DNA from 4 places in the Kluyvera sp. NPDC087067 genome. Region 1 is predicted to be linked to each of the others. Evidence: predicted binding sites of a transcription regulator. Region 1 holds the regulator's gene; each other region holds the start of a gene.
The links. The regulator Fur, encoded in region 1, represses iron uptake genes when iron is present. The targets are predictions, from matches to a motif close to ATAATAATGAGAACNACTATCAA.

Region 1 (7,379 bases):
CCAATAGACGCGCCGTTACCCGGTGCGGCCGTCAAACGCGCGGTGATAGGATCGCCTGCCAGCGTGCTGGCGCTCACCATTTCTGGAGACAGTTTAGACAGCGCCGCTTTCTGGGCAGAGGTTGCGCTCGCCTGCAAACGGTTATAGCTCGGCGCGCCAAAACGTTCCGCCAGCTCGTTGTAGTGCTCCTGCGGGTTCTTACCGGTGACTGCGGTAATTTCTGCCGCCAGCAGACACATGATGATGCCGTCTTTATCGGTAGACCACGGCGTGCCATCGAAACGCAGGAACGATGCCCCCGCGCTCTCTTCGCCGCCGAAACCGAAGCTGCCGTCGAACAGACCGTCAACAAACCATTTGAAGCCCACCGGGACTTCCACCAGCTTACGACCCAAATCGTTAACCACACGGTCAATCATGGCAGAAGAGACCAGCGTCTTACCGACCGCCACGTCTTTGCCCCACTGTGGACGATGCTGGAACAGATAGTTGATTGCCACGGCGAGATAATGGTTCGGGTTCATCAAACCGGCCGGGGTGACGATACCGTGACGGTCGTAATCCGGGTCGTTGGCAAACGCTAAATCAAATTTGTCACGCAGCGCCAGCAGACCGGCCATCGCACACTCGGAGGAACAGTCCATACGGATTGCGCCGTCTTTATCAAGGTGCATAAAGCGGAAGGTCTGGTCGACGTGGTCGTTGACGATAGTCAGATTCAGGTTGTAGTGCTTGGCAATACGTTTCCAGTATTCAATACCGGAGCCGCCCAGCGGGTCGACGCCCAGCGTCAGGCCCGCTTTCTGGATAGCCGCCATATCGACGATATCCGCCAGCCCTTCAATAAACGGTTGAACCAGATCGACTTCCTGCACATGGCCTGAAGCCAGGGCTTCGGCATAAGACAGACGCTTCACGCCGTTAAGGTCAGCGGCTAACAGTGCATTCGCACGGTCTTCAACCACTTTGGTGACGTTGGTATCAGCCGGGCCGCCGTTTGGCGGGTTGTATTTGATACCGCCATCTTCCGGCGGGTTGTGGGATGGGGTGATCACAATCCCATCAGCCAGCTTGCCACCCTTTTTGTTGTGAACCAGGATAGCGTTGGAAACCGCAGGCGTTGGCGTAAAGCCGTTATTTTCCTGCACAATGACATCGACACCATTTGCTGCCAACACTTCAAGGACGGAGATAAACGCAGGCTCAGAGAGCGCGTGAGTATCTTTTCCGACATAGCATGGGCCCGTAATTCCATTTTTCGCGCGCTCTTCAGCAATCGCCTGAGCAATGGCTAAAATATGCTTTTCGTTGAAGCTGTGACGACCTGCGCTGCCACGGTGACCGGAAGTCCCGAACTTCACCGCGTGTTCCGCGTTACCCACCTCGGGCTGCAATACGTAGTACTGAGCCGTCAATTGAGCGACGTTGATCAAATCACTTTGCTGTGCGGGTTGACCCGCACGGGTATGGTTTGCCATTGCCTGGTCCTTCTTATGCAAGGGTTAAAGTATTTAGATAGTACCGCAAACCTTTTCAATCAATTCCACCGGGAACTGCATTGACTGCATGATGTGTTCGACCATGCTGCATTTACGGCCTGTATTGGTGTTGGTAATGACCCAGTATGGCGTATCCGGCACCTGTTTCGGTTTGGTCTGGTTGCCGTTTTTGATAAGCGTTTGCTCATCGGCGGCAAAATAGACGCGGGTACGACCATGGAGCGATTCGGTGGCTTCAGCGAAAGCCTTGTTATCCAGCGAATACAGCGTGGTTAAAATCAGCATAAAACGGTTAACCGCTTTTTTCTGCTCGGCATATTCATCGGAGAGCAGCAGTTCGCGCATGGCGCGGACTTTGTCTTTAGCCGTTTTTACCGTTTTAACTTCAGCAACGGGAGCAGCCACTGGCGCGGGCGCCGATTGTTCTGCCTTGACGACCGGCGCAGCAATCGCTGCGGGCTGTGAAGCGGCGGAGAATTTCAACATACGCCGTAAAATGTCGGACGCGCTCTCGCCAATGTGCAGAGTGTGAGCCGCAATATAGCGATAGAGCTCGTCATCAACTTCGATCGTTTTCATCTTAATCCGGTGCGATAATTTTTCTGAATACAATTCATTGGGATTATAAAGTCAAAACCCAACAGCGGGTAGCGCCAAACCAGGAAGACGGCAAAATTAGGATGAGTTCCCGACTTGCCCCTGAGCGTTAGAATGTCCAACATGATACCCTAACCCGACAACGCGAAAAAAAGAACTTTGCTATGAAATTGAATGTCCGAGCGCAATCTGCACAAAACCTGCACAATAATTCCCCCATCGTTCTCGTTCACGGCCTGTTTGGCAGTCTGGACAATCTGGGGATCCTCGCCCGCGATCTGGTTTCTGACCACGATATTCTCCAGGTCGATATGCGTAACCACGGATTATCGCCGCGTTCTGAGGAGATGAACTATCCCGCGATGGCGCAGGATCTTGTGGATACCCTCGACGCGCACAATATTGAGAAGGCCACGGTTATCGGCCACTCGATGGGCGGCAAAGCGGTCATGGCGCTAACGGCGCTGGCCCCGGATCGTATTGACCATCTGGTGGCGATTGATATTGCTCCGGTGAATTATCACGTCCGCCGCCATGACGAAATTTTCGCCGCGATTAATGCTGTCACCAATGCGGGCGTAGCCACGCGCCAGCAGGCCGCCACGGTGATGCGTGAGTTCTTAAATGAAGAAGGCGTGATTCAGTTCCTGTTGAAATCGTTTGTCGACGGCGCGTGGCGCTTTAACGTCCCGGTGCTGTGGGAGCAATACGCCAATATCGTCGGCTGGGAAACCATTCCCGCGTGGGACCACCCTGCTCTGTTTATTCCCGGCGGCAATTCGCCGTACGTCACCGAAGCCTATCGCGACGACTTACTGGCGCAATTCCCGCAGGCCAAAGCGCACGTTATTGCCGGTGCCGGGCATTGGGTTCACGCCGAAAAACCTGACGCGGTACTGCGCGCGATTCGCCGCTACCTCGCAGAGTGATTAAAAATGCAACGACCGCGCGCCAGAATAGCCGCGGTCGTTGGCGTGCGGGTTCCACTGATGTATGATTGCGCGCTGTCTGCATCGGGCGCTGCCCGGTAGCTTGTTTTCCCCGAAGTCACTCAGAACCATGGCAAAAGAACAAACGGACCGTACGACACTAGATTTGTTCGCAAATGAGCGTCGGCCGGGAAGACCAAAAACCAATCCGCTTTCGCGTGACGAACAGCTCCGCATCAACAAGCGCAATCAGTTAAAACGCGACAAGGTTCGCGGGCTGAAGCGCGTTGAGCTAAAGCTGAACGTCGAGGCCGTTGATGCGCTCAACGAACTGGCGACTGCCCGTGATATGAGCCGCAGCGAACTTATCGAAGAAATGTTGATGAGTCAGCTTGCGCTGCTGCACGGACAGGGGAAAGTCTGAAAATCCCCCCAAAACACACTTTCATGTAGCAGAGTGTGCAGTACGGCACGATTGCTGTTTCCGCACCCTTCTCTGTTCTGCTATGATTGCCCTTATCTGTGGGCAATAATCCACCACCATCTCATTAAGTTTCAAGAGGTTATTTTACTCATGGCAATCGTTGGCATCTTCTTCGGTAGCGATACCGGTAATACCGAAAATATCGCAAAAATGATTCAAAAACAGCTTGGCAAAGATGTCGCTGAAGTACACGACATTGCCAAGAGCAGCAAAGAAGACCTGGCGGCCTTCGATATTCTGCTGCTGGGTATCCCAACCTGGTACTACGGCGAAGCACAGTGTGACTGGGATGATTTCTTCCCGACGCTGGAAGAAGTTGATTTCAATGGTAAACTGGTTGCGCTGTTCGGCTGTGGCGACCAGGAAGACTATGCTGAATACTTCTGTGATGCGCTTGGCACCATCCGCGATATTATCGAACCACGCGGTGCGACCATCGTCGGCCATTGGCCTACTGCGGGTTACCACTTCGAAGCGTCTAAAGGCCTTGCCGATGACGATCACTTTGTGGGCCTGGCCATTGATGAAGATCGCCAGCCAGAACTGACCGCTGAGCGCGTTGAGAAGTGGGTTAAGCAGGTGGCAGAAGAACTGCACCTGGATGAAATCAAAAACGCCTGATGCAAATGAGGCGCGATAATATAATCGCGCCTCATTAATAGGTAAAAGCAATCAAATTAATAGCTACATTTTTTTAACTTTTTGCCACATACCTGTACAATATCTTCTGATTTAGCGTTGTTCCATCGCCTGATTTGTCGATGAAGCCTCGTTTTTGAAAGCTTAGCTGACCCGAGTCTTGCTGTTTTCATTTTGCCAGGGGCATTCTATAATGAGACGCATTAATTCGGGTGCATTCTCTGTGAAACTTTCGCTGATGGAAGTTAATCGTTTAGCAACAGGACAGATTCCGCATGACTGACAATAATACCGCACTAAAGAAGGCTGGCCTGAAAGTCACACTTCCACGGTTGAAGATTCTCGAAGTTCTTCAGGAACCTGATAACCACCATGTCAGCGCGGAAGACTTATACAAACGCCTGATCGACATGGGTGAAGAGATTGGCCTCGCCACGGTTTACCGTGTTCTTAACCAATTTGATGATGCTGGCATTGTGACACGCCATAATTTTGAAGGCGGCAAATCCGTTTTCGAACTGACCCAGCAGCATCACCACGATCACCTGATCTGCCTCGACTGCGGCAAGGTTATCGAGTTTAGCGACGATTCCATTGAAGCGCGTCAGCGTGAAATTGCGACCAAGCATGGCATCCGCTTAACTAACCACAGTCTTTATCTTTACGGTCACTGCGCTGAAGGCGATTGCCGCGAAGATGAAAACGCTCACGAAATCATCGAAAAGTAATTTTCTGCTTTCGTAAAAAGCCAGCCATTGCGAGCTGGTTTTTTTTTGCCTGTCGTTAGGCTGGCGCCATAAAAAAACCGCTGCAAGCAGCGGTTTTTTCAGTTATCAGCGTTCGGTTTATTTTATTTTTGTGGCGTATTATTGCTGCGAATTTCCTGCCAGATTTTATCACAACGGGCAGCAACCGCCTGATCGTTACCCGTTTTGCGGGCCTGAATGCACTGCTGATAATCCAGCACGCGCACGCTTTCCTGATTGGCAAATTGTTCGTGCTTCTTATCCTGACGCAGGACGTTCAGCACGCTCTGACAGGCTTCAATTTTATCGGGATTCCCCTGCGCGGTGTTAATACAGGCGCTGTAGGCATCCTTGAGTTTGCTATCTTCTTTCGGTGCCGGTGAAGTTGACTGCCCGCAGGCGGTCAGGCCGGTAGCCATTAAGGCGACAATAATCAGTTTTTTCATACGACGGGCCTCTTAGCAGCGGCAGAGGTTTCCCCCTGCCGCATCCTGCATCAGAAAATAGTGAACGGTGCGATCATCATGAATTTCACGTCGCGCTCATCCTGGAAGATGTTGCCGTAACCACCGCCCCAGCTTGGGATATCGGAGTGGTTGTCGTATTGCGTGAAGTGCAGTTTGAACAATGTCCCCTTCGCACGACCTTCCTGAACGGTGTACATCATGTCGAGGCTGTACGCAGACTCTTTGATGGTGTTGTTCTTGTCGTAGTAGGCATCTGGGTTGATCTGCCAGGTCGCTGGTTTCGCATCCCATGCATAGACGTAAGACGCACCGATGGCCCAGCCTGGGAGGTTCCAGTTTTTCAGGTCATACATGGAACCGAAGAACACTGCCTTTTCGCCGTTGGCGTTAAAGTCAGAACGGTTATCCCACCAGATATCCAGACGACCGTTTGAAGACGCGTAGGTCGGGGTCATACGCTGCAGGAAGTAGCCCTGCTGACCATCCGCTTTCACCCACGTCCCTTCCAGACGGAAGTCGAAAACTTCGTTGAGCTTATAGCCAAAGGTTAATGCTTGCAGCCATGCGGTGCCGTCGTAAATATCGTTCACGCCGCCGTCGCTGACTTTGTCGCGCGTTCCGTAGAACTGGTAGCTGGTGGTCAGCGGGCCGCCAGGGATATCAAACTTGTAGCTCCCTTTCGCGAAGTACTGATCCACATAGCCTTCTGCCTGACCAAATGCCGCTTCCAGCACCAGGTCATTTTTAAAATCATATTTCGCACCGATGGAGTGCAGGTAATCGACCTTGGTCTTCTTATCGTTTTGATAGAAGTTATCCATCTCCAGATGCCATGGCGCCTTGTACTCATTGGTCCACATGTAGGAGAAGCTCAGCGCGCCATTATCGCCATAGTCAAAGTTTGCCCCGGCTTCAGCACCCTGATAGGTACCTGGCATAAAGCTCCAGTGTGGCGCCAGCAGCGTCTGACCGGTTGGCTGAATATAACCCGCGCGTGCCCAGGTTGGGCCGAGTTTAAATTTCGCGGCCGCTTTATACAGGCTGATACCGCTCTTATCACCGCTGTAATCTTCGCTATAGCCTTTATTTTTTGAGGAGAATGCGATTTCGTTCGGGTGGCCGCTTTCCGCGCTTTCGTTCATTTCAATCGCGGTAAACGCAGCAATATCAATACCGAACATATCGGCAGCATAACCAGACTGGAAGTCGAGGTTGGCGTTCCAGGTAGAATGCGAGAGGTTGGTTTTATATTTGTCGTGATCGGTGACATCTTTACGGTCACGTTCACGCTGCCAGTAATAGATACCGCCGGTTAATGTGGAGTCGTCGATAAAGCCTTCTGCTTTCGCATCTGGAGCGACTGCAAAGCCTGACAGTGCTGTCACACCGGCGATAGCCAGCGCCAGCGTACTACGTTTGCCACTAAACGTACGCATAGTTATATCCTCTTTGACTTTTAAAATGCCGCTGCAAAGCAGAGGCAAAAAATAAAAACTTTAAAAAAAATGAACTTCTTAAAAAAGTGTTTCGCTACACCGATAGACTATTTTTCGCGACGCGAATTATCAATCCTTTTCCGCAATGAAAGTGCAGGATTATGACAAGGCGCACATATTTGATTTCAATGTGTAACGGAATGCGTTGTTAACATTTATCTCCGTCAACCCTTACAGGGCCTGGAAGAAATGTTAATGAGACCGTTTACATCGGGAAAGATAAAACAAGAGTGTGACAAATTAAGAATGTCTTAGAGGCAGGAAATTCATATTAATTCGCTACGCGAATCTAGGGCGGTTCTGACAGCAAAAAAAACACCGCCGAAGCGGTGCCTTAAAGTTGCTACTGTGGACACGTAAACTTTGTAGTGCCTGATAGGCGAAGCGCCATCAGGCAGATTGCCGGATGGCGGCGTTGCCTTATCCGGCCTACAAGAATTTAGCCGACCCAGGTGTCACGCAGACCAACGGTGCGGTTAAACACCAGCTTCTCAGCGGTGCTGTAGCGGCTATCGAGGCAGA
Region 2 (7,379 bases), on a different contig from region 1:
CCGAATTGAAGAAGCTTCAATGTAGGAGGATGAAAATCACAATCCTATTGTCATTTTTCGTACTGGCATTATGTTTTCTGACAACTGCGTAAGTTGTCACATAACTGGACGATTTGTCATACATCTTCCCGTTTTGTGACCTCACACCAGGCGGAAGACCGAGATAGCAGACTTAAGCTCGCCGGTATGCTGCTGTTGCTGATGCGCCACCTGAATGGTCTGCGCCACGTGCTGTACGTTCTCCTGCACGCTGGCATCAATGTGCGCGATGCTGCCTTTCATTTGCACAACGCTGGTACGCTGCTGCTCGCTCATCGAGGACAGCACGTCGACGCAGGACTGTAAGTGGTCAATGTTGTGAATAATCGCCGCCATGGTTTCCCCCGCCTGTTCAACCTCGCTGGCCCCCTGATGCGTCCGTTCTACCGAGGTCGCAATCAGTTGGCGAATATCCCGGGCTGCCCCCTCACAGCGTAGCGCCAACGTTCGCACCTCCGCCGCGACAACCGCAAAGCCTTTACCGTGAGCCCCGGCCCGAGCCGCTTCTACGGAAGCGTTCAGCGACAAAATATTGGTCTGGAAAGCAATACCGTCAATCAGCTCCAGAATGCCGTTTATTTTTAACGACTCCTCGCGGATATGAGTCATTGAGGTCATGGCCGAACGAATATTCTCCCCACCTTGCCGGGCAACGTCGCTGGCCTGCATCGCCAGGGTGCGCGCTTCGCTGGCCTTGTCACGGGTGAGCGAAGCCGCGGCGGCTAATTGCTCCATCGCGCTGGCGGTCACCGCTAATGAGCGCGCCTGATTATCGGTGCGTTCCGACAGCGCGGTATTACGTTGAAGCAGCGTTTGTGAAGCCTCCAGCAGCTGTGAGACATTCCCGCTCACCTGCTCAAGCGTTGTGCGCATTGCGTCGAGCGTCAGGCTAAAGGTGCGGGCAAAGGGAGAGCGGCTGGTTCTGGCATCGTGCGCCAGCGTCAGGTAGCCGGATTCCCGGTTGATAACGGCCGCGAGCTTCGCGACTTCGCTGGCCGAGCGGGCATCCTGTTCCATGCGTACGGCGAGGAAAACTAAAAATACCGTCTGCGCCACCACATATAACCCATGCATAATCACCATATGCAGGCCGGTGTGCATAAAAACGGTAATATTGAACAGGCCGTATTCCTGTAAATAATTAAACGTCAGATGATGGATGGCAATCACTCCCGCCCCCATTATTAAGGGACGCCAATCACGCCACGCCAGCAGCGCTGAAAGCAGGACAAAAACAGAGAAATGGTATTCGGTTTCGCCCTCGCCAAGCTGAATAAGCAGCGCGGAGAAGGCCATTAAAATAACAGCGTACATCATCCGGGTGAACAATTTACCGGCAAAGAGGAAGGTGATAATCGTCGCCAGCACCGATAGCAGGCTCGCCACGATTAGCGCCAGAGTGAGGTTGCCATTCATGGCGCCCACCCCTAACGACACGGCCCACATCACCCAGGTTAATACCAGCAATAGTCGATCCGCTCTTTGTCGAATCGAGGATAATGAAAATTGGTCGCGATGCAATTCATCGACGTCCTGTAATGCCGTTATCGTCATAAAATCTTCCGTCCGCCGCAGGTACTTTATATTATTGTTAGCGTTGAGATTTAAGCGTAGGAAGGTTATTTATAGCTAGCCACTTTAAGATTGAAATATATTAATTAAATGAAGTCCGGATAAATAATATTTAACCAATACTTTTAGTACCGCGAAATAATAAGACTTAAGGGAAATATTTAACAGCCGGGCAGAAAAAAGAATGGCGCGTAATGCGCCATTCGGGAGACTTATTTTTTGGCGACGGTTTCTTCGCCGACGAGGCCAATCTTCAGATAGCCCGCCTGATGCAGGGTATCCATCACCTTCATCATCGTTTCGTAATCTACCGTTTTATCAGCACGGAAGAAGACGGTGGTATCTTTCTTGCCTTCCGTCAGCGCATCCAGCGATGCAACCATGCTGTCATCGGTGATCGGTTCATTGCCGAGGAACATCGATTTATCCGCTTTCACCGACAGATAGATCGGTTTTTCCGGGCGCGGCTGCGGTTGGCTAGAGGAAGCCGGCAGATTCACTTTAACGTCCACGGTAGCCAACGGCGCGGCCACCATGAAGATAATCAGCAGAACCAACATAACGTCAATAAACGGCGTTACGTTGATGTCATGCATTTCGCCGGTATCGTCCAGATTTTCATTAAGACGCATAGCCATGGGGCATTAACCTACTCGTAATTTCTGGGCGGTACGAACCGGATGCACGCCGCTGGCGCTGAGATCCAGATCGCGGCTTTGCAGCAGTAATACCTGGGCTGCAACATCGCTGAGGTTCGCTTTAAAGCTGCCGATAAGACGCGCGAAGATGTTATAGATAACGACCGCAGGAATCGCAGCAAACAGGCCAATTGCCGTTGCCAGCAGCGCTTCTGCAATCCCCGGCGCAACCACCGCCAGGTTAGTGGTTTGCGTCTGAGCAATACCGATAAAGCTGTTCATGATGCCCCAGACGGTACCAAACAGACCGACGAACGGGGAGATAGCACCGATAGTCGCCAGGAAGCCATTACCGCGTCCCATGTGACGCCCAACCGCCGCCACACGACGCTCAAGACGGAAACCGGTACGCTCTTTAATGCCTTCGTTGTCTTCCGAACCCGCAGAGAGCTCCAGCTCGTTCTGCGCTTCACTGATGAGCTGGCTGCTCAGGCTGCGAGCGTCAAACGCATTCGCTACTTCGCTCGCCTGGTTGAGGGAGCGCACATCACCTAACAGTTTTTGTTCGCGCTTGAGGCGGCGCTTATGGGCGAGAAGTTCTGCACCTTTACTGAAGAAAATCGCCCAGGTGACGACGGATGCCAGAATCAGGCCGATCATGACCACTTTAACCACGATGTCGGCATGTTGATACATACCCCAAACGGAGAGATCCGCCTGCATCAAATTATTACCCACTGTGTATCTCCAGGACATAAATCACAAAATCTGAACACAATAATATCAAAAAAACCTCGAATTGATAGTAGTTCTCATTAGTATTTGCATATTGACCTAAATCACACTTATTTTCCTTGCGCTTACGCAGTAAAAAAGTTTTCTGCGTGCGTTAAAGCAAAATTTTCTACTGTATGCATGGGAAAGGGTACACCCTCTCAGCAATCGTGATAATTTAGACGTCCAGACGTATAAAAACAGGTATGACAAACATGGCAGATAAGCACCTCGATACCGCGTTGGTTAACGCCGGACGCAGCAAAAAATTTACTCAAGGATCGGTGAACAGCGTGATTCAGCGTGCCTCATCGCTGGTCTTTGACACGGTGGCTGCCAAGAAGCATGCCACGCACAACCGCGCGAACGGCGAGCTGTTTTACGGCCGCCGCGGTACGCTGACCCATTTCTCTTTGCAAGAGGCGATGTGCGAGCTGGAAGGCGGCGCAGGCTGCGCGCTGTTTCCCTGCGGAGCGGCGGCGGTAGCAAATACGATTCTGGCGTTTATCGAGCAGGGCGACCATATTCTGGTGACCAATACCGCCTACGAACCGACCCAGGATTTCTGTAGCAAAATCCTCGGCAAACTCGGCGTGACCACCAGCTGGTTCGATCCTCTGATTGGCGACGAGATTGCCGCCCTGGTTCAGCCCAATACCAAAGTGGTGTTCCTCGAATCACCCGGTTCTATCACGATGGAAGTGCACGACGTTCCGGCGATCGTTGCAGCCGTGCGTCGCGTTGCCCCCGACGCCATCATCATGATCGATAATACGTGGGCGGCGGGTATTTTGTTTAAAGCGCTGGAATTTGGCATCGATATCTCCATTCAGGCGGGCACCAAGTACCTGATTGGTCATTCTGACGCGATGGTCGGTACCGCGGTGTCTAACGAACGGTGCTGGGCGCAGCTGCGTGAGAACGCCTACCTGATGGGTCAGATGCTGGACGCCGATACCGCCTACATGACCAGCCGTGGCCTGCGCACGCTGGGTGTGCGCCTACGCCAGCATCATGAGAGCAGCTTGAAAATCGCCGAATGGCTCGCGCAACAGCCGCAGGTTGAACGCGTCAACCACCCCGCCCTTGCGGGCAGTAAAGGGCATGAATTCTGGAAACGTGATTTTACGGGCAGCAGCGGCCTATTCTCGTTCGTGCTCAAAAAGCATTTAACCCAGGATGAACTGGCCGCTTACCTCGACAACTTCACCTTGTTCAGCATGGCTTACTCGTGGGGCGGCTTCGAGTCGCTGATCCTGGCTAATCAGCCAGAAGAGCTGCAGAGCATTCGCCCCGACGGCAAAATTGATTTCACCGGCACCCTAATTCGCGTTCATATCGGTTTAGAAAACGTTGACGATCTGATTGCGGATTTATCAGCAGGCTTTTCACGCATCGTGTAACATAACCTATAGCCCGGCGTCGCCTGGCGCCGGGTGTAAACCAATCCCGCATTGTTGTCAGTAAATCAGAACAACGTCGCTTCATTTGTTGCGCACACGATCAAGGTGTTCTTCATCTTTCGCGCGTACAATGGGCGAAAATGCTGTTCCACAGGAATGTTCATGGTCGTAATTCAAGATATTGTCGCCGCGCTTTGGCAGCACGATTTTGCTGCTCTGGCGAATCCGCACGTCGTGGGGATCGTTTATCTGGTCATGTTTGCCACACTGTTTCTGGAAAACGGCCTGCTTCCCGCGTCCTTTTTACCCGGTGATAGCCTGCTGCTGCTGGCGGGGGCGCTTATTGCAAAGGGCGTGATGGGTTACGTGCCGACGCTGATTATTCTGACGGCCGCCGCGAGCCTTGGCTGCTGGCTAAGCTATCTTCAAGGACGCTGGCTGGGCAATACCCGTGTCGTTAAGGGCTGGATGTCGCAGCTGCCGGATAAATATCTTCAGCGCGCAACCTGTATGTTTGACCGTCACGGGTTGCTGGCGCTGCTGGCGGGACGTTTCCTGGCGTTTGTTCGCACGCTGCTGCCAACCATGGCAGGCATTTCCGGGCTGCCGAATCGCCGCTTCCAGTTGTTCAACTGGCTGAGCGCGCTGCTGTGGGTCGCGGTGGTGACGGGTCTGGGCTATGCGCTGAGCATGATTCCGTTTGTGAAACGCCACGAAGACCAGGTGATGACCTGTCTGATGATTCTGCCGATTGTTCTGCTGGTTGCGGGGCTTTTGGGAACGCTCTTTGTGGTGATTAAGAAGAAATACTGCGACGCGTGATGGCGTCGTTGAGCCTGACGTTGTAGATACTGTGGGCATTGACAACACGTAGGCCTGATAAGGCAAAGCCGCCATCAGGCATAACCGCGCACATTGCCGGATGGCGGCTTTGCCTTATCCGGCCTACACTAATCGGTAGCCCGGCCGAGCGCAGCGACGCCGGGGTTAGCTCCCACCTTATATCCCGCGCAATCTTGCCGCATCTTCCCCCGGCGTTATGCCGAAATAGCGCTTAAACTCACGGCTAAACTGTGAGGCGCTTTCATACCCCACTTGCATCGCCGCCGCGCTGGCCTTTAGACCATCATGCACCATCATCATTCTGGCTTTATGCAGGCGATAGGCTTTCAGATACTGCAGCGGCGAGGTGCTGGTCACCGCTTTAAAATTATGGTGGAACGCCGACAAACTCATATTCGCCTCGGCGGCCAGTTGGTCAACGCTCAACGCCTCGGTGTACTGCCCCTCAATACGCTTTAGCACCCGGCTGATTTGGCTGAAATGCGTTTGACGGCTAACCAGCGCCATCAACGCTCCGCCGCGCGGGCCAATCAGCACATGGTAGAGCATCTCACGCACAATCTGTTTACCCAGAATACGCGCATCCAGCGGCCGCTCCATGACATCCAGCAACCGTTCAGCGGCACAGAGAATTTCCTCTGACAGCGTGGCGGAGTTGATGCCGCTTTCCGCCATCCCCGGACGAAACAGCGGATCTTCGCCGATATCCATCAACAGTTCCTGCAACTGCAAAATATCGACATCAACCCGTAATCCGGCCAACGGCGCATCCTCGGTCGCAAAAGTTTCACATTCGAAGGGTAAAGGTACGGTGAGCAACAGATATTCATTCGCATCGTAGCGGAAGGTGCGCTCGTTGATATAACCGATTTTATAGCCTGAAAAGAGAAACACGATGCCTGGCCGGTACATCACCGGCGTGCGCCCATAGGGCTGTGTACCGTAAAGAAGCTGGATATCCGGCAGCAGGGAATTGATACTTTGTTCTTTATTTTTCAACTGCTTAATTTTTTCTGTGAGCAGTGCACAGATATCTTCGCGATTCATCAACGAACGCTCCAGTGACCTTTTACGACGCTGACATTCTGGCTGTGATTAACGTATTTCTCCAGCCCTATGGAGAAATAGGCAAGACAAACGCAGAAATGTGCATTGAGAGCTGCACCCGCTAAGACCACAATGATGTCATTCGGCGGGACATCTCACCGCCTACGTTTTACCCACCAATAAGGGAACGAGCCATGTTCAATTTTGATCTTCACACCCCAACCCGCATTCTGTTCGGCAAAGGCGCCATCGAAAATCTGCGCGCGCAAATCCCGGCTGACGCCCGCGTTCTGGTCACCTACGGCGGCGGCAGCGTGAAAAAAACCGGCGTGCTGGACCAGGTACTGGAGGCTTTAAAAGGCCTGGACGTGCTGGAGTTTGGCGGCATCGAGCCGAACCCATCCTATGAGACGCTGATGAACGCGGTGAAAATTGCCCGCGAACAGAAAGTGACCTTCCTGCTCGCCGTCGGCGGCGGTTCGGTACTTGACGGGACCAAATTTATCGCGGCAGCAGCGCACTACGACGTCAACGTCGACCCGTGGGAAATTCTGGAAACCTACGGCAGCAATGTCACCAGCGCGATCCCAATGGGCTCAGTGCTGACGCTGCCAGCGACCGGTTCCGAATCCAACAAAGGTGCCGTGGTTTCACGCAAAACCACCGGTGACAAACGTGCGTTTATGTCACCGCATGTGCAGCCAGTATTCGCCATTCTTGACCCGGTTTACACCTACACTCTGCCTCCGCGCCAGGTGGCGAACGGCGTGGTTGACGCCTTTGTTCACACCGTTGAACAGTACGTCACCTATCCAGTCGATGGCAAAATTCAGGATCGCTTTGCGGAAGGCATTCTGCTGACGCTGATTGAAGACGGCCCGAAAGCGCTGCAGGAGCCCGAAAACTACGCCGTGCGCGCTAACATCATGTGGGCAGCCACTCAAGCGCTGAACGGTCTGATTGGCGCAGGCGTTCCGCAAGACTGGGCGACCCATATGCTGGGCCACGAACTGACCGCGATGCACGGTCTGGATCACGCCCAAACGCTGGCTATCGTTCTGCC
Region 3 (7,379 bases), on a different contig from region 1:
AGAGGTATCCGCGTGTCCGGCCAGTTAATTCTTCGAAAATCTGATTTTTTTGCCAACCCCACGCAGGCCGTTGCGGTGGCAGACCGCTATCCGCAGAACGTTTTTGCTGAACACACCCATGACTTTTGCGAGCTGGTGCTGGTGTGGCGCGGCAATGGCTTACATATCCTCAACGACCGTCCCTATCGCATTATCCGAGGCGATCTTTTTTACATCCGCGCGGAAGATAAGCACTCCTACGCCTCGGTTAACGATCTGGTTTTACAAAATATTATCTACTGCCCTGAGCGCTTAAAGCTCAATCTCGACTGGGTTTCCCATATTCCCGGATTGCACGGTTCACACTGGGCGCCGCACTGGCGTATTGGTAGCACGGGCATGAATCAGGCGCGGCAGATTATGACCCAGCTTGAGCAAGAGAGTCGTAAAGACGACGCGCTGGCAAACGAGATGTCCGAACTGCTGTTTGCTCAGCTGGTGGTGTGCCTCAAACGCTACCGTTACGCCACGGATAATCAGGAGGCGACCCAGAGCGAGGCGTTACTGGACCGCTTACTGACGGTGCTGGCGGGCAGTCTCAATCGTCCCTTTACGCTGGATTCCTTTTGCGAACAGCACGAATGCAGCGAGCGCACGCTGCGCCAGCAGTTTCGTAATCAGACCGGGATGACTGTGAATCACTATCTGCGTCAGCTGCGGATTTGCCACGCGCAGTATCTTCTGCAACACACGGAAATGTTGATTGGTGAAGTGGCAATGCAGTGTGGGTTTGAGGACAGTAACTATTTTTCGGTGGTCTTTAACCGGGAAGTGGGCATGACGCCGGGGCAGTGGCGGCAACGCAGTCGCATTGCCGCCTGAAGGACTTAGCTCGCCATCCCTAAACCCACGATATTGGCAGCGATAATAATCACTACACACCCGAGGCTCAGGACGCTGACCGGACGACGCCCGGCGTTTTTCCACTCTTTTAGTACCAGACCGACTAATCCACCGCACAACACATAGAAGCTCATGTGCAGCATCCAGCTCATGTAGTCATATTGCGCGGGAATGCTGGCGTGGCCCCAGGCATAGAAGAAGAACTGCAGATACCACATTAAACCGCCCAATGCCGACAGCAGAATATTGCTGATGATGAGCGCTTTTGGCAGCGAGAAATCGGTTTTTATCGACAAACTCTTCACTTTTGCCAGACGAACAAAGCAGAACCCGAGGTTCACCAGCGCGCCGCCGCCCATGATCACCACGTAGCTTGGTAAGGCGGTATACAGTGGATCGACGCCCAGCGCGGCGGCCGCTTCGTGCATGGGTTTGGCGGCATTCATCGCAAAAGACATCCCGGCGGAGAAAATGCCGCACATCACGGCCAGCACCAACCCTTTTTTCAGGTTGAAATCCTCGGCTTTAATGCCCATCTTGCGCTCTTTCAACTGGCCTGCGCGGGTCACAATACCCACGCCAATCACCGCGACCAGCACGCCAAGCAGCGTCATTTGTCCGCCCTGCGTATGCATCAGGACATCGAAGTGACCGTTCAGAATCGGCGTCATTAGCGTACCGACAATCAACGTGATCCCAATGGCAATACCGATGCCCATCGACATCCCCAGATACCGCATTGTCAGACCATAATTGATGTTACCGATCCCCCACATTGCGCCAAACAGGAATACGGGTAAAAGCGTTGAAGCGCTAAAGGATTGATAGTAAGCCCAGAAATCAGGCAGCAGCATGGCGCTGATGGCCCACGGAAGGATTATCCACGAGACGATCCCACCAATTGACCACATGGTTTCCCATGACCACCGCTGTACTTTTTTGAACGGAGCATAGAAACAGGCTGCACTGGCTGCGCCTATCAAATGCCAAAAAATACCCATCGTAATCGCATGATTCATTTATTTTTATCCTCATCCAACTTTTGTTGTATTGATCGTCTCTCGACAGGATGAGTGTAAAAATTCGTCAGTTTTTTCACCTTCAGACTGGTGCCATCGAAGCGGAAAAGGTGGCAGTGAGGGCGGTAATGGGCTGTTCTTGCTCACAAAATGCTGACTATGCGGATGTGTTATAACCTTATTAAAACTACGGCATTGATAATCATTTTCAATATCATTTAATTAACTATAATGAACCAACTGATTACGCGGCGTTTACAGTTTGCCGTCCGATAATAATGGAGATGATTATGAGCTATACCCTGCCATCACTGCCTTACGCTTACGATGCTCTGGAACCACATTTCGACAAGCAGACCATGGAAATCCACCACAGCAAACACCACCAGGCTTACGTGAACAACGCTAACGCTGCGCTGGAAAGCCTGCCGGAGTTCGCTTCTCTGTCTGCAGAAGAGCTGATTGCCAAACTGGACCAGCTGCCAGCAGATAAGAAAACCGTTCTGCGTAACAACGCCGGCGGCCACGCTAACCACAGCTTCTTCTGGAAAGGCCTGAAAAAAGGCACCACCCTTCAGGGCGACCTGAAAGCGGCTATCGAGCGTGATTTTGGCTCCGTTGACAACTTCAAAGCTGAATTTGAAAAAGCAGCGGCAACCCGCTTTGGCTCCGGCTGGGCGTGGCTGGTGCTGAAAGGCGACAAGCTGGCTGTGGTTTCTACCGCCAACCAGGATTCCCCGCTGATGGGTGAAGCCGTTACTGGCGCTTCCGGTTTCCCAATTGTGGGTCTGGACGTGTGGGAACACGCTTACTACCTGAAATTCCAGAACCGCCGCCCGGACTACATCAAAGAGTTCTGGAACGTGGTGAACTGGGACGAAGCTGCTGCGCGTTTCGCCGCTAAAAAATAATTTGCATTGCCGGTCTGTAGAAGCGAGTCTGATGACTCGCTTTTTTGTATCCGCGTAAGGAGCAGCAGATGCATTATCCGGTTGATGTGTTCATAGGAAAAATTCGCGACTACGACGGTAGCCGCCCTAGCGCCATTGCTAAAGTGCAGGTGGATGGCGAGCTTGCGCTTACCGAGCTCGGATTACTGGGCGATGAACAGGCCGAAAAGAAAATTCACGGTGGCCCAGACCGCGCGCTGTGCCACTATCCTCGCGAACACTATGCCGAATGGGCGCGTGATTTCCCCGACCAGGCTTCCCTGTTTTATGCCCCCGCATTTGGTGAAAACCTGTCAACGGAAGGGATGAACGAACATAACGTCTTTATCGGCGATATTTATCGTTGGGGTGAGACGTTAATTCAGGTCACCCAGCCGCGTTCCCCGTGCTTTAAGCTCAATTATCACTTCGCTATAAGCGATATGGCGTCGCTGATGCAAAACAGCGGCAAAACCGGCTGGCTGTATCGGGTGATTGCTGGGGGTAACGTGTTCAGCGATGCGCCGCTTGAGCTGGTTTCACGTTTAAGCGATGTGTCGGTGCATGAAGCCGGTGTGATTGCCTGGTCGATGCCGTTTGATGATGACCAGTATCACCGCTTACTGAGCGCGGCGGGGCTGTCGGTCAGCTGGAGTCGAACGATGCAGAAGCGGCGTTTAAGCGGCAAGATTGAAGATAACTCGCGACGTTTGTGGGGCAAGTAGGCCGGATAAGGCATAGCCGCCATCCGGCAATGTGCGCGGCAATGCCTGATGGCGCTACGCTTATCAGGCCTATGGGCATTATCTGCATAAAAAAATCGGCCTGCATAAGCAGGCCGATTGTGTTTTTAGGTTCGCTTGTAAAGCGGGAGCCACAGCGTTAACCGCAACCCACCTAACGGACTGTCGTCGGCTTTCACCCAACCACGATGCTGCTGAATGGCGCTTTCCACAATCGCCAGCCCTAATCCCGTGCCGCCAGACTCGCGGTCACGTGCCTCATCGGTACGGTAGAACGGGCGGAAAATCTGCTCGCGATCGTCCGGGCTAACGCCTGGGCCATCATCATCAACATTGACGGTAATACCGTCTTTGTCCACCGAGAAGCTCACGGCAATTTTGGTATGTGAGTAGCGCAGCGCATTGCGAACGATATTCTCCAGCGCGCTTTCCAGGGCATTCGGGTTACCGTACAGCGGCCACGGCCCTGGCGGGTAATCCACGCTAAATGTCTTGCCCATCTGCTCGGCTTCAAATGCAGCGTTATCAAGCACTTCACCCCACAGTTGATTCGCTTTTAGCGTTTCGCTCAACAGCGCATTTTTCTGCTGATTACGCGACATCACCAGCATGTCGTTAATCATGCTATCGAGCCGCTGTGCTTCCGTTTCGATACGCTCCAGCTCTTTGCTCTCACCGCTGCGACGACGCAGCAGGGCGGTGCCCAGTTGCAGACGGGTTAGCGGCGTGCGCAGTTCGTGGGAGATATCGGAGAGCAGCCGCTGCTGTGCGGTCATCATCTGCTCCAGCGCCATCACCATCTGGTTAAAGCTCGCTCCTGCCGCCAGGAATTCCTGCGGCCCGGCTTCCAGCTCGGGATGCTGACGCAGGTTGCCCTGGGCGACTTCATCTGCCGCATTTTTCAGCTTACGCGCCGGTTTTGCCAGGCTCCACGCCAGCCATAACAGCAGCGGGGCGCTGACCAGCATGGTCACGATAAGCAGCAACAAAGGTCTATCAAACAGCAGATTGATAAAGTCAGACTGCGAACTGCTGGCAGGACGAATCAGGTACAACTGGTAGTTGTCTTCACCGTCACGAATAGAGAATGGCCCCACCAGCTCTACGCGTCCGTACTTTTTCTTCTGCGGGTGATCCGCATTATCAGATTGGCCGATGAAATTACGGATAATCTGCATCTCGTTGCGTTCAGCGCCAATCACGCGGCCTTCGCTCGTCACTAGCAACAGACGCTGACCCGGCGGAGCCCATTTATCAATTGCGCGGAACAACCGACGCCACCACATCAAATCGTTTGGCGGATCGTTGGCTAACTCTTCTGCGACGTGCTGCTCAATCATCAAGCCCTGGCGTTGCTCGCTTTCCAGCAGCTCCGTCATCTGGCGTGAGTCGAGCTTAGGCAGCATCAACACCAGCATCAACACCAGCGCTAGCGTAAGCCAGAAGATGGCGAAGATGCGTGCGGTTAAACTTCCTATCATGAAGCGGAGACCATCAGGTAGCCGCGACCACGTAGCGTTTTAAACCATGGATGACCGTCTTTGCGTTCCGGCAGTTTACGGCGCAGGTTGGAAATGTGCATATCAATCGCGCGGTCAAACGGCGTAAGACGTTTGCCCAGCACTTCCTGGCTTAAATGTTCGCGTGAAACGACCTGACCCAGATGCTGCGCCAGCAGATAAAGCAGGGTGAATTCGGTGCCGGTCAGCTCCAGAGTCTGGCCATCAAAGCTGGCTTCCTGACGACCTGGATTCAGGCTCAGGGAGTCGACTTCAACGGTCGGCGACGTGCTCTCGCTATTTTGCTGCTGTTCGCTCCAATGTGAACGGCGCAAAATAGCGCGGATACGCGCTACCAGCTCGCGATCGTTAAATGGCTTAGGCAGATAGTCATCTGCGCCCAGTTCAAGGCCCAGAACGCGATCCAGCTCGCTTCCACGGGCGGTTAACATAATGACGGGTGTCTGGTGTGTTTGTCGTAATTCTTTAAGCGTGTCGATACCGTTCTTTTTCGGCATCATCACGTCGAGTAAAAGTAGGTCGATGCTGTCATCAATCAGCGATAAAGCCTGCTCGCCATCGTGGGCAACCAGAACATTAAAGCCTTCCATATCAAGAAGTTCCTTGAGTAAGGATGTCAACTCTCGGTCATCATCAACTAACAAAATTTTATTCATATTTTAATCCCTCCGAGGCAGAAATTACGTCATCAGGGCTTGCTAATCCATGACTTTACGTTGTTTTACACCCCCTGACGCATGTTTGCAGCCTGAATCGTAAACTGTCTCTCGTTGATTCGCGACACAAAAGTTTTTGGGAGCATGTGATGCGCAATGTTATCGCTGCCGTCATGGCCTCAACGCTGGCATTCAGTGCACTAAGCCAGGCCGATGAAGTCGTCACCAGCGTTAACTGGCACCCGGCGGAAGCAGACCCGCTGAGTAGCGGCCAGGGCCATATGTTCGACGGTATTAGTTTAACCGAACATCAACGCCAGCAAATGCGCGATTTGATGCAACGGGCACGACACGAAAGTCCACCAGTTAATGTTAGCGAAGTGGAGACAATGCATCGCCTTGTCACCGCAGATAAATTTGATGAAGCCGCTGTGCGAGCCCAGGCCGAGAAAATGGCCGAGGAGCAGGTGAACCGCCAGATTGAAATGGCGAAAGTTCGCAATCAGATGTACCGCCTGCTTACGCCAGAGCAGCAAGCGGCTTTAAACCAGAAGCACCAGCAGCGTATGGAGCAGCTGCGTGACGTTGCACGGATGCAACAAGGTTCGATTCAGACCCTGTTTAGTAGCAATACCCGTAGCAACCAGTAATAAACCCTGTTTTTCCTTGCCATAGACACCATCCCTGTCTTCCCCCACATGATGTGGGGGTTTTTTTTGTCTTAAATTCGTCACCGCCCACCGCACAGACATTCCGCTATACTACGCAAATCTGAAGGTGGGAGTGTTTATGAATCAATCTTATGGCCGGCTGGTGAGTCGAGCTGCGATAGCCGCAACGGTGATGGCGTCGTTGTTGCTGGTGATTAAAATTATTGCATGGTGGTACACCGGGTCAGTGAGTATTCTCGCGGCGCTGGTGGATTCTCTGGTCGATATTGCCGCTTCTCTGACCAACCTGTTGGTGGTGCGATACTCGCTGCAACCGGCAGATGAAGAACATACTTTTGGTCATGGAAAAGCGGAATCGCTGGCGGCGCTGGCGCAAAGTATGTTTATTTCTGGATCTGCGCTGTTCCTGTTTTTAACCGGGTTCCAGCATCTGGCACGACCAACACCCATGAGCCAGCCCGGTATTGGCGTGGCGGTGACGGTGATTGCGCTTATCAGTACATTAATCCTGGTAACGTTTCAGCGTTGGGTGGTGAGAAGAACACAAAGTCAGGCAGTGCGGGCAGATATGCTTCATTATCAGTCTGATGTTATGATGAACGGTGCGATTCTTGTCGCGCTCGGCCTTTCCTGGTACGGCTGGCATCGTGCAGATGCGCTGTTTGCATTAGGAATTGGCATCTATATTCTATATAGCGCGTTACGCATGGGGTACGACGCGGTTCAGTCATTACTGGATCGTGCATTGCCCGATGACGAGCGCCAGGAAATTTTCGACATCGTCACCGCCTGGCCGGGCGTTAGCGGTGCTCACGATCTCCGAACGCGGCAGTCAGGGCCGACCCGCTTTATTCAGATCCATCTGGAAATGGAAGATGACCTGCCTTTGGTTCAGGCGCACTACGTTGCCGATCAGGTTGAGCAGGCGATTTTGCACCGTTTCCCGGGCTCCGATGTGA
Region 4 (7,379 bases), on a different contig from region 1:
GGCACCGGTAAACTGGTCGCCACCGATACCATTTATCCACATACCGGTCAGGCAGCGAAAGCCGCAATGGTCGTCGCCGCGCTGTGCGAAAAGCATAACGTGGAACTGGTGGCTATCGGTAACGGCACCGCTTCACGCGAAACCGAACGCTTCTACCTCGATGTCCAGCAGCAGTTCCCGAAAGTCACCGCTCAGAAGGTGATCGTCAGCGAAGCGGGCGCGTCCGTCTATTCTGCCTCTGAACTGGCTGCACAGGAGTTCCCTGACCTTGACGTTTCCCTGCGTGGCGCGGTGTCTATCGCCCGTCGTTTGCAGGATCCGCTGGCGGAGCTTGTGAAAATCGATCCGAAATCGATCGGCGTTGGCCAGTATCAGCACGACGTCAGCCAGACTCAACTGGCACGTAAGCTGGACGCGGTAGTGGAAGACTGTGTGAACGCCGTAGGCGTTGACCTCAATACCGCCTCCGTACCGCTGCTCACCCGCGTGGCGGGCTTAACCCGCATGATGGCGCAGAATATTGTCGCCTGGCGTGACGAGAACGGTCAGTTCCAGAACCGTCAGCAGTTGCTGAAGGTCAGCCGCCTAGGGCCGAAAGCCTTTGAGCAGTGCGCCGGCTTCTTGCGTATCAACCACGGCGATAACCCGCTGGATGCCTCAACCGTTCACCCGGAAGCGTATCCGGTGGTCGAACGCATTCTGGCCGCCACCCAGCAGGCGCTCAAAGATCTGATGGGTAACAGCGACGAACTGCGCGGCCTGAAAGCCTCCGAGTTTACCGACGAGCGTTTTGGTGTGCCCACCGTCACCGACATCATCAAAGAGCTGGAAAAACCAGGTCGCGATCCGCGTCCTGAGTTTAAAACCGCGAAGTTCGCCGATGGCGTGGAAACCATGAACGATCTGCTGCCGGGAATGGTACTGGAAGGTGCCGTGACCAACGTGACCAACTTTGGCGCGTTTGTTGATATCGGCGTGCATCAGGATGGTCTGGTACACATTTCATCGCTGGCGGATAAGTTCGTTGAAGATCCCCATACCGTGGTAAAAGCGGGCGATATCGTCAAAGTGAAAGTGCTGGAAGTTGATCTGCAACGTAAGCGCATCGCACTGACTATGCGTCTGGACGAGCAGCCGGGCGAAACCAATGCCCGTCGCAGCGCAGGCGGTAACGAACGCAGCCAGGGCAATAATCGTCCGGCCGCAAAAGCCGCTAAACCACGCGGTCGTGAAGCACAGCCTGCCGGTAATAGCGCGATGATGGATGCACTTGCCGCCGCGATGGGTAAAAAACGCTAACCCTTTTAGGCCCGATGAGCGTAGCGCCATCGGGCAATACGGATTGCCGGATGGCGGCTGCGCCTTATCCGGCCTACAACGACTAAATAGTATCAAGTAGCCCGGCCGAGCGTAGCGACGCCGGGAAACGCTCCAGAGCCTCCCCGGGGTCGGCGTTAAAACGCCTCGCCCGGGCTACCGCAATATATCTCATCCTACAATTCATTTTTTTATAGGCTTTTAATAATAAGCTCCATCGCGTTTTATTTTATTAACCAATGAAACCTTAATTAAACATTAAGCGAAGAAAATAATATTTAATTCATTTACAGCTACAATGGGTTGCTTGCGTCATATCAAAAAAAGTGCAAATTTCACTCGAAATCCTCACCGATCGCATAATATGTATTGATGATAAAAACCATTCTCATTATCATCACTTCCAGTAGGCTTTATCTCTATATTCGTTGACGACGCCCCGGTTGCCGCCTGGCAGCGCGCGGTGCTCCCCTCGTTCAGCTAGCGACACACAAGTAGGTTATATGCAATTTACACCTGATACTGCGTGGAAGATTGTCGGTTTCTCCCGCGAAATTAGCCCAGCTTATCGTCAGAAACTGCTGTCCCTGGGCATGCTGCCGGGATCGTCCTTTAATGTGGTTCGCGTTGCACCACTCGGCGACCCTATTCATATTGAAACCCGTCGCGTAAGCCTGGTATTGCGAAAGAAAGATCTCGCGCTTATTGAATTAGAAGCCGTCACGCAATAACCCTAGCCCGGTACTAAGAGTCTGAAATATGAAAAAAATAACCATTGGTTTAATTGGCAATCCTAATTCCGGCAAGACCACCCTATTTAATCAGTTAACCGGCGCGCGCCAGCGTGTGGGCAACTGGGCGGGGGTAACGGTTGAACGCAAAGAAGGGGCTTTTACAACGACTGACCATCAGGCCACGCTGGTGGACCTGCCAGGCACCTATTCGCTCACCACTATCTCCTCACAAACCTCGCTGGATGAACAAATCGCCTGCCATTACATTCTGAGCGGCGATGCCGACCTGTTGATAAACGTGGTCGACGCCTCCAACCTGGAACGAAATCTTTATCTGACATTACAACTGCTTGAGCTGGGGATCCCCTGCGTGGTTGCGCTAAACATGTTGGATATTGCCGAGAAGCAACAAATCCGCATCGACGTCGACGCCCTCTCCGCTCGTCTGGGTTGCCCGGTTATCCCGCTGGTCTCAACCCGTGGTCGCGGCCTGGAAGCGCTGAAAATAGCCATCGATCGCCATCAGGAAAATGTCTCGCTGGAGCTGGTGCACTATCCAAAGCCGCTGCTGCGTGAAGCCGATAATCTGGCCCGCGAGATGGCGCAAGATATCCCGGAACGTCAGCGCCAGTGGCTCGGATTGCAAATGCTGGAAGGCGATATTTATAGCCGCGCCTATGCAGGTGACGCCGCACACAAACTGGACATCTCACTCGCTAACCTGAGTGAGGAACTCGACGACCCGGCGCTGCATATCGCCGATGCGCGTTATCAGAGCATTGCCGCGATTTGTGACGCCGTGAGTAACACCCTCACCGCCGAACCTAGCCGTTTTACCGCCGCGCTGGACAAAATCGTCCTCAACCGCGTGCTGGGATTACCGATTTTCCTGTTCGTCATGTATCTGATGTTCTTACTGGCGATTAACATCGGCGGCGCGCTACAGCCTATCTTTGATGGTGGCTCGGTTGCCCTGTTTATCCATGGTATTCAGTGGATTGGCTACACCCTGCACTTCCCTGATTGGCTCACCGTATTCCTCGCCCAGGGGATTGGCGGCGGTATTAACACCGTGCTGCCACTCGTGCCGCAAATCGGCATGATGTATCTGTTCCTCTCCTTCCTGGAGGATTCCGGCTACATGGCACGTGCGGCGTTCGTTATGGACCGTTTGATGCAGTCGCTGGGTCTGCCGGGCAAATCTTTCGTTCCGCTGATTGTCGGCTTTGGCTGTAACGTCCCGTCGGTGATGGGCGCCCGTACCCTGGATGCTCCGCGTGAGCGTCTGATGACCATCATGATGGCGCCGTTTATGTCCTGCGGCGCGCGTCTGGCTATTTTCGCCGTCTTCGCCGCGGCTTTCTTCGGCCAGGGCGGCGCATTGGTCGTATTCTCGCTGTACGTGCTGGGTATCGCTATCGCTATCCTGACCGGCCTGATGCTCAAATACACCATTATGCGTGGCGAAGCCTCGCCGTTTGTTATGGAGCTGCCGGTATACCACGTGCCGCACGTAAAGAGCCTGATTATCCAGACCTGGCAACGCCTGAAAGGCTTCGTGCTGCGCGCGGGTAAAGTTATCGTTATCGTCAGTATTTTCCTGAGCGCGCTGAACAGCTTCTCGTTTAGCGGCAAGATTGTTGACAACATTAACGACTCCGCGCTGGCTTCCGTCAGCCGGGCGATTACGCCGGTCTTTAAACCTATCGGCGTCCATGACGATAACTGGCAGGCCACCGTGGGGCTGTTTACCGGGGCGATGGCGAAAGAGGTGGTTGTCGGTACGCTCAATACCCTCTACACCGCCGAAAACATCCAGAATGAAGCGTTTAACCCACAGGAATTCAATCTCGGTGAAGAACTGTTAGAAGCGGCAGATGAAACCTGGCAGGGGCTGAAAGACACCTTTAGCCTGAGCGTACTGGCGAACCCAATCGAAGCCAGCAAAGGCGATGGCGTGATGGAAACCGGGGCCATGGGCGTGATGAGCAGTAAGTTTGGCAGCGCTGCCGCGGCATACAGCTACCTGATTTTCGTGCTGCTGTATGTACCGTGCATTTCGGTGATGGGGGCGATTGCCCGCGAGTCGAGCCGTGGCTGGATGACATTCTCCATTCTCTGGGGTCTGAATATCGCCTATTCGCTCTCAACGCTGTACTACCAGACAGTGAGCTTTAGTCAGCATCCACGTTACAGCCTGGTCTGTATTCTGGCGGTGATTCTGTTCAACGTGGTACTGCTGGGCCTGTTACGTCGCGCCCGCAGCCGCGTGGAAGTTTCCCTGCTGACGGCGCGTAAAACGCCGACTTCATGCTGTGCCAGCCCGTCTGGCGATTGCCACTAGGAGGCAAAATGGCGTCATTGATCGAAGTACGCGATATGTTGGCACTGCAAGGACGCATGGAGGCTTCACAGCTCAGCGCGCAACTGCATACGCCGCAGGCGCTGGTCGACGCCATGTTAAGCCGCCTGGAAGCGATGGGAAAAGTGGTCAAAATTGACGAAGAACCGGATGGTTGCCTGACTGGCAGTTGTAAAAGTTGCCCGGAAGGAAAAGCCTGTTTGCGTCAGTGGTGGGCATTACGTTAAGCGATCTCCCCGGCATAACGCCGGGGAGAAAATGTTCGACACTATTTGTAAACGTCTGCGTTGCCGTGAACGGTTTTCTCGTTTTTCTCACCGGCGATGATGACGTAGTACTTCCCGCCCAGCTCATCTGCCTTTTTCGATAAATCCGCTTTCGCATCGCTTGGTGACGTGGTTTTCGACGTCGTGATATCGCCGATTTTCGTCAGATTCATCTTGGCAACGTCTTCTTTGGTAATTTCCTGCGCTGCGAATACACCAAACGACAGGGAGCCAATCACCAGAGATGTAACAATACCTGTAACAAGTTTCATAGCTTCTACTCTCCATAAGTGTTGTTTTTATGATTGCGGCGTCCAGGTGAGTTAATCACCTATCGCAACCACTTAAGTATTGCCAGGAAACCCTGTTTTGCCATGATCCATTAAAATTAATTATTTAACCGTTGCTTCAATGTCATCAAGGCAGCGCAAAAATCCTGTGGATGCGAGATGAACGGCGCATGGGCAGCCTTCTCAAATACTACCGACTCGCTGGCCGGCCATAATGCATCCAGCATGGGCACAATTTTACGCGGCACCAGACCATCAAGACGCCCATAAAGCCGCAGGAAAGGCGCAGACAACGTAGTCAACGGCTGACGCAGGTCAGCGGTTTTCAAAATCTCCAGCCCGCCGTTAAGCACTTCTGTGGAAGGCATTGGCAGCGACAGTACCGTTTTTTTCAGCGCGCGCGCATCCTGACGAGCGCTTTCGGTACCCATAGTTTGCAGCGCCAGGAAACGTTCGACGGTGCGCTGGAAATCGTCGCTCAATTGCTGCTGAAAACCGCTCAGCACTTCCGGTTTGATGCCCGGCCAGTCTGCATCGGCGCTAAAACACGGTGACGATGCCACGGTGACGAGTGCCATCACGCGCTCAGGATGGCGTAACGCCATCTGACTGGCCACCAGCCCGCCCAGACTCCAGCCCAGCCAGATAGCTTTCGGTGGCGCGTGAGCCAGAAGCTGCTCCGCCATCTCCTCAAGTGAAAGTGCACCGAACCCCACGCTGCGGCCATAGCCCGGCAGGTCGACCAGATGCACGGTAAAGTGCGCGCTAAGTTCCGGCGTTATGCAATCCCAGACCTCGGCATTCAGCCCCCATCCGTGCAGCAGCACAAGATGACAATTCCCTTCGCCAATGGTCTGCCACCAAATGTCTTTCATCCGCTATTGTTCTCTTTTTTCACATCAAGGAGAGATAATGCTAACAGTGCACGGCTTGTGCTGGCTATGTAAAATGCCGCTGGCGATACCCGCATGGGGGATTTGTTCGCGCTGTTCGACAACGCTATTTAGCAAGATGTGCGTTTGCCCACGGTGCGGATTGCCCTCGGCAAGCGCTCGTTCTCCTTGCGGACGCTGCCTGCAAAAGCCGCCGCCATGGCAGCGGCTGGTGGCCATTAATGATTATCTGCCACCGCTTAGCCAACTGATTCATCACTTCAAATTTAGCGGTAAAGCCGAGCTGGCTCCTGCGCTGTCGCGCCTGCTGTTACTGGCCGTTCGCCAACACGCAGGGCTGCCTGCGCCCGAGCGGCTGATTAGCGTGCCACTATGGCAACGACGCCACTGGCGACGGGGCTATAACCAAAGCGAATTGCTTTGCCAGGCGCTGGCAAAATGGTTGCCGACGGCGTATCAGCCCGAGGCGATCACGCGTGTGCGCCCCACCGCCGCCCAGCATCAGTTGAGCGCCAGGCTTCGTAAACACAACCTGAAAAATGCCTTCCGGCTTGAATTGCCGGTGGAGGGTCGCCATATGGTTATTGTGGATGATGTGGTCACGACAGGCAGCACCGTGGCCGAAATTTGCCGCCTGCTTTTGCGAAATGGCGCGGCGAGCGTTCAGGTATGGTGTCTGTGTCGCACCTTGTAGACCCCCTGCGATGGGCGTATTATAACCAACTAAAGTAGTCAACTATTAGGTCAAAGCTATGATCCGTATTTCCGATACTGCGCAAGCGCACTTTGCCAAACTTCTGCTTAATCAGGAAGAAGGGACTCAGATCCGTGTATTCGTGATTAACCCAGGTACGCCTAATGCAGAATGCGGCGTTTCTTATTGCCCGCCGGATGCGGTGGAAGCAAGCGATACCGAACTGAAATTTGAACAACTCACCGCCTATGTCGATGAGCTGAGCGCTCCGTATCTGGAAGATGCGGAAATTGATTTCGTCACCGACCAGTTAGGTTCTCAGCTGACGCTGAAGGCACCAAACGCCAAAATGCGCAAAGTAAACGACGATGCGCCGCTGATGGAACGCGTTGAGTACATGCTGCAATCGCAGGTAAACCCACAGTTGGCCGGTCACGGTGGCCGCGTGTCGCTGATGGAAATCACCGACGATGGCTATGCCATTCTGCAATTTGGCGGCGGCTGTAACGGTTGCTCGATGATTGATGTCACCCTGAAAGACGGTATTGAGAAGCAACTGCTGGCTGAGTTCCCGGAACTGAAAGGCGTGCGCGATCTCACCGAACACCAGCGCGGCGAGCACTCTTACTACTAAGTTAGCGCCGCGCTCGTCCCGGCGGCGCTACGCTTGGACGGGCTACATGTGATCGTAGCCCGGGCGAGGCATTTATGCCGACCCCGGGGTTGCCTTATGTAGCCCGGCCGAACGCAGTGACGCCGGGGCAGCTCAGCCCCCCCATTTCCCATGTTACCGCGCAACATTCCTCACTTTTATCTTTCCGCA

Region 2: a site for Fur is predicted at 3,049-3,071, ahead of exbB (tol-pal system-associated acyl-CoA thioesterase). Genes of this name have one in related genera too.
Region 3: a site for Fur is predicted at 2,097-2,119, ahead of sodA (superoxide dismutase [Mn]). Genes of this name have one in related genera too.
Region 4: a site for Fur is predicted at 1,693-1,715, ahead of feoA (ferrous iron transporter A). Genes of this name have one in related genera too.

The regions. Positions count from the first base shown of each region.
Region 1 is NZ_JBIUZS010000004.1:394,103-401,481, reverse strand. Features, by position in the region: gene pgm (phosphoglucomutase (alpha-D-glucose-1,6-bisphosphate-dependent)) at 1-1,478, opposite strand, end outside; gene seqA (replication initiation negative regulator SeqA) at 1,512-2,078, opposite strand; gene ybfF (esterase) at 2,261-3,025, shown strand; gene ybfE (LexA regulated protein) at 3,156-3,449, shown strand; gene fldA (flavodoxin FldA) at 3,600-4,130, shown strand; gene fur (ferric iron uptake transcriptional regulator) at 4,424-4,876, shown strand; gene chiQ (ChiQ/YbfN family lipoprotein) at 4,999-5,340, opposite strand; gene chiP (chitoporin) at 5,391-6,797, opposite strand; gene glnS (glutamine--tRNA ligase) at 7,297-7,379, opposite strand, start outside.
Region 2 is NZ_JBIUZS010000002.1:501,998-509,376, forward strand. Features, by position in the region: gene ACIPDS_RS07715 (methyl-accepting chemotaxis protein) at 142-1,593, opposite strand; gene exbD (TonB system transport protein ExbD) at 1,824-2,249, opposite strand; gene exbB (tol-pal system-associated acyl-CoA thioesterase) at 2,256-2,987, opposite strand; gene metC (cystathionine beta-lyase) at 3,239-4,426, shown strand; gene yghB (DedA family general envelope maintenance protein YghB) at 4,589-5,248, shown strand; gene ACIPDS_RS07740 (AraC family transcriptional regulator) at 5,426-6,316, opposite strand; gene yqhD (alcohol dehydrogenase) at 6,511-7,379, shown strand, end outside.
Region 3 is NZ_JBIUZS010000011.1:43,372-50,750, forward strand. Features, by position in the region: gene rhaR (HTH-type transcriptional activator RhaR) at 13-861, shown strand; gene rhaT (L-rhamnose/proton symporter RhaT) at 867-1,901, opposite strand; gene sodA (superoxide dismutase [Mn]) at 2,192-2,812, shown strand; gene yiiM (6-hydroxyaminopurine reductase) at 2,881-3,555, shown strand; gene cpxA (envelope stress sensor histidine kinase CpxA) at 3,681-5,054, opposite strand; gene cpxR (envelope stress response regulator transcription factor CpxR) at 5,051-5,749, opposite strand; gene cpxP (cell-envelope stress modulator CpxP) at 5,899-6,399, shown strand; gene fieF (CDF family cation-efflux transporter FieF) at 6,539-7,379, shown strand, end outside.
Region 4 is NZ_JBIUZS010000010.1:9,681-17,059, reverse strand. Features, by position in the region: gene ACIPDS_RS19835 (Tex family protein) at 1-1,299, shown strand, start outside; gene feoA (ferrous iron transporter A) at 1,821-2,048, shown strand; gene feoB (Fe(2+) transporter permease subunit FeoB) at 2,077-4,395, shown strand; gene feoC ([Fe-S]-dependent transcriptional repressor FeoC) at 4,404-4,640, shown strand; gene ACIPDS_RS19815 (YdgH/BhsA/McbA-like domain containing protein) at 4,682-4,951, opposite strand; gene bioH (pimeloyl-ACP methyl ester esterase BioH) at 5,068-5,844, opposite strand; gene gntX (DNA utilization protein GntX) at 5,882-6,556, shown strand; gene nfuA (Fe-S biogenesis protein NfuA) at 6,615-7,190, shown strand.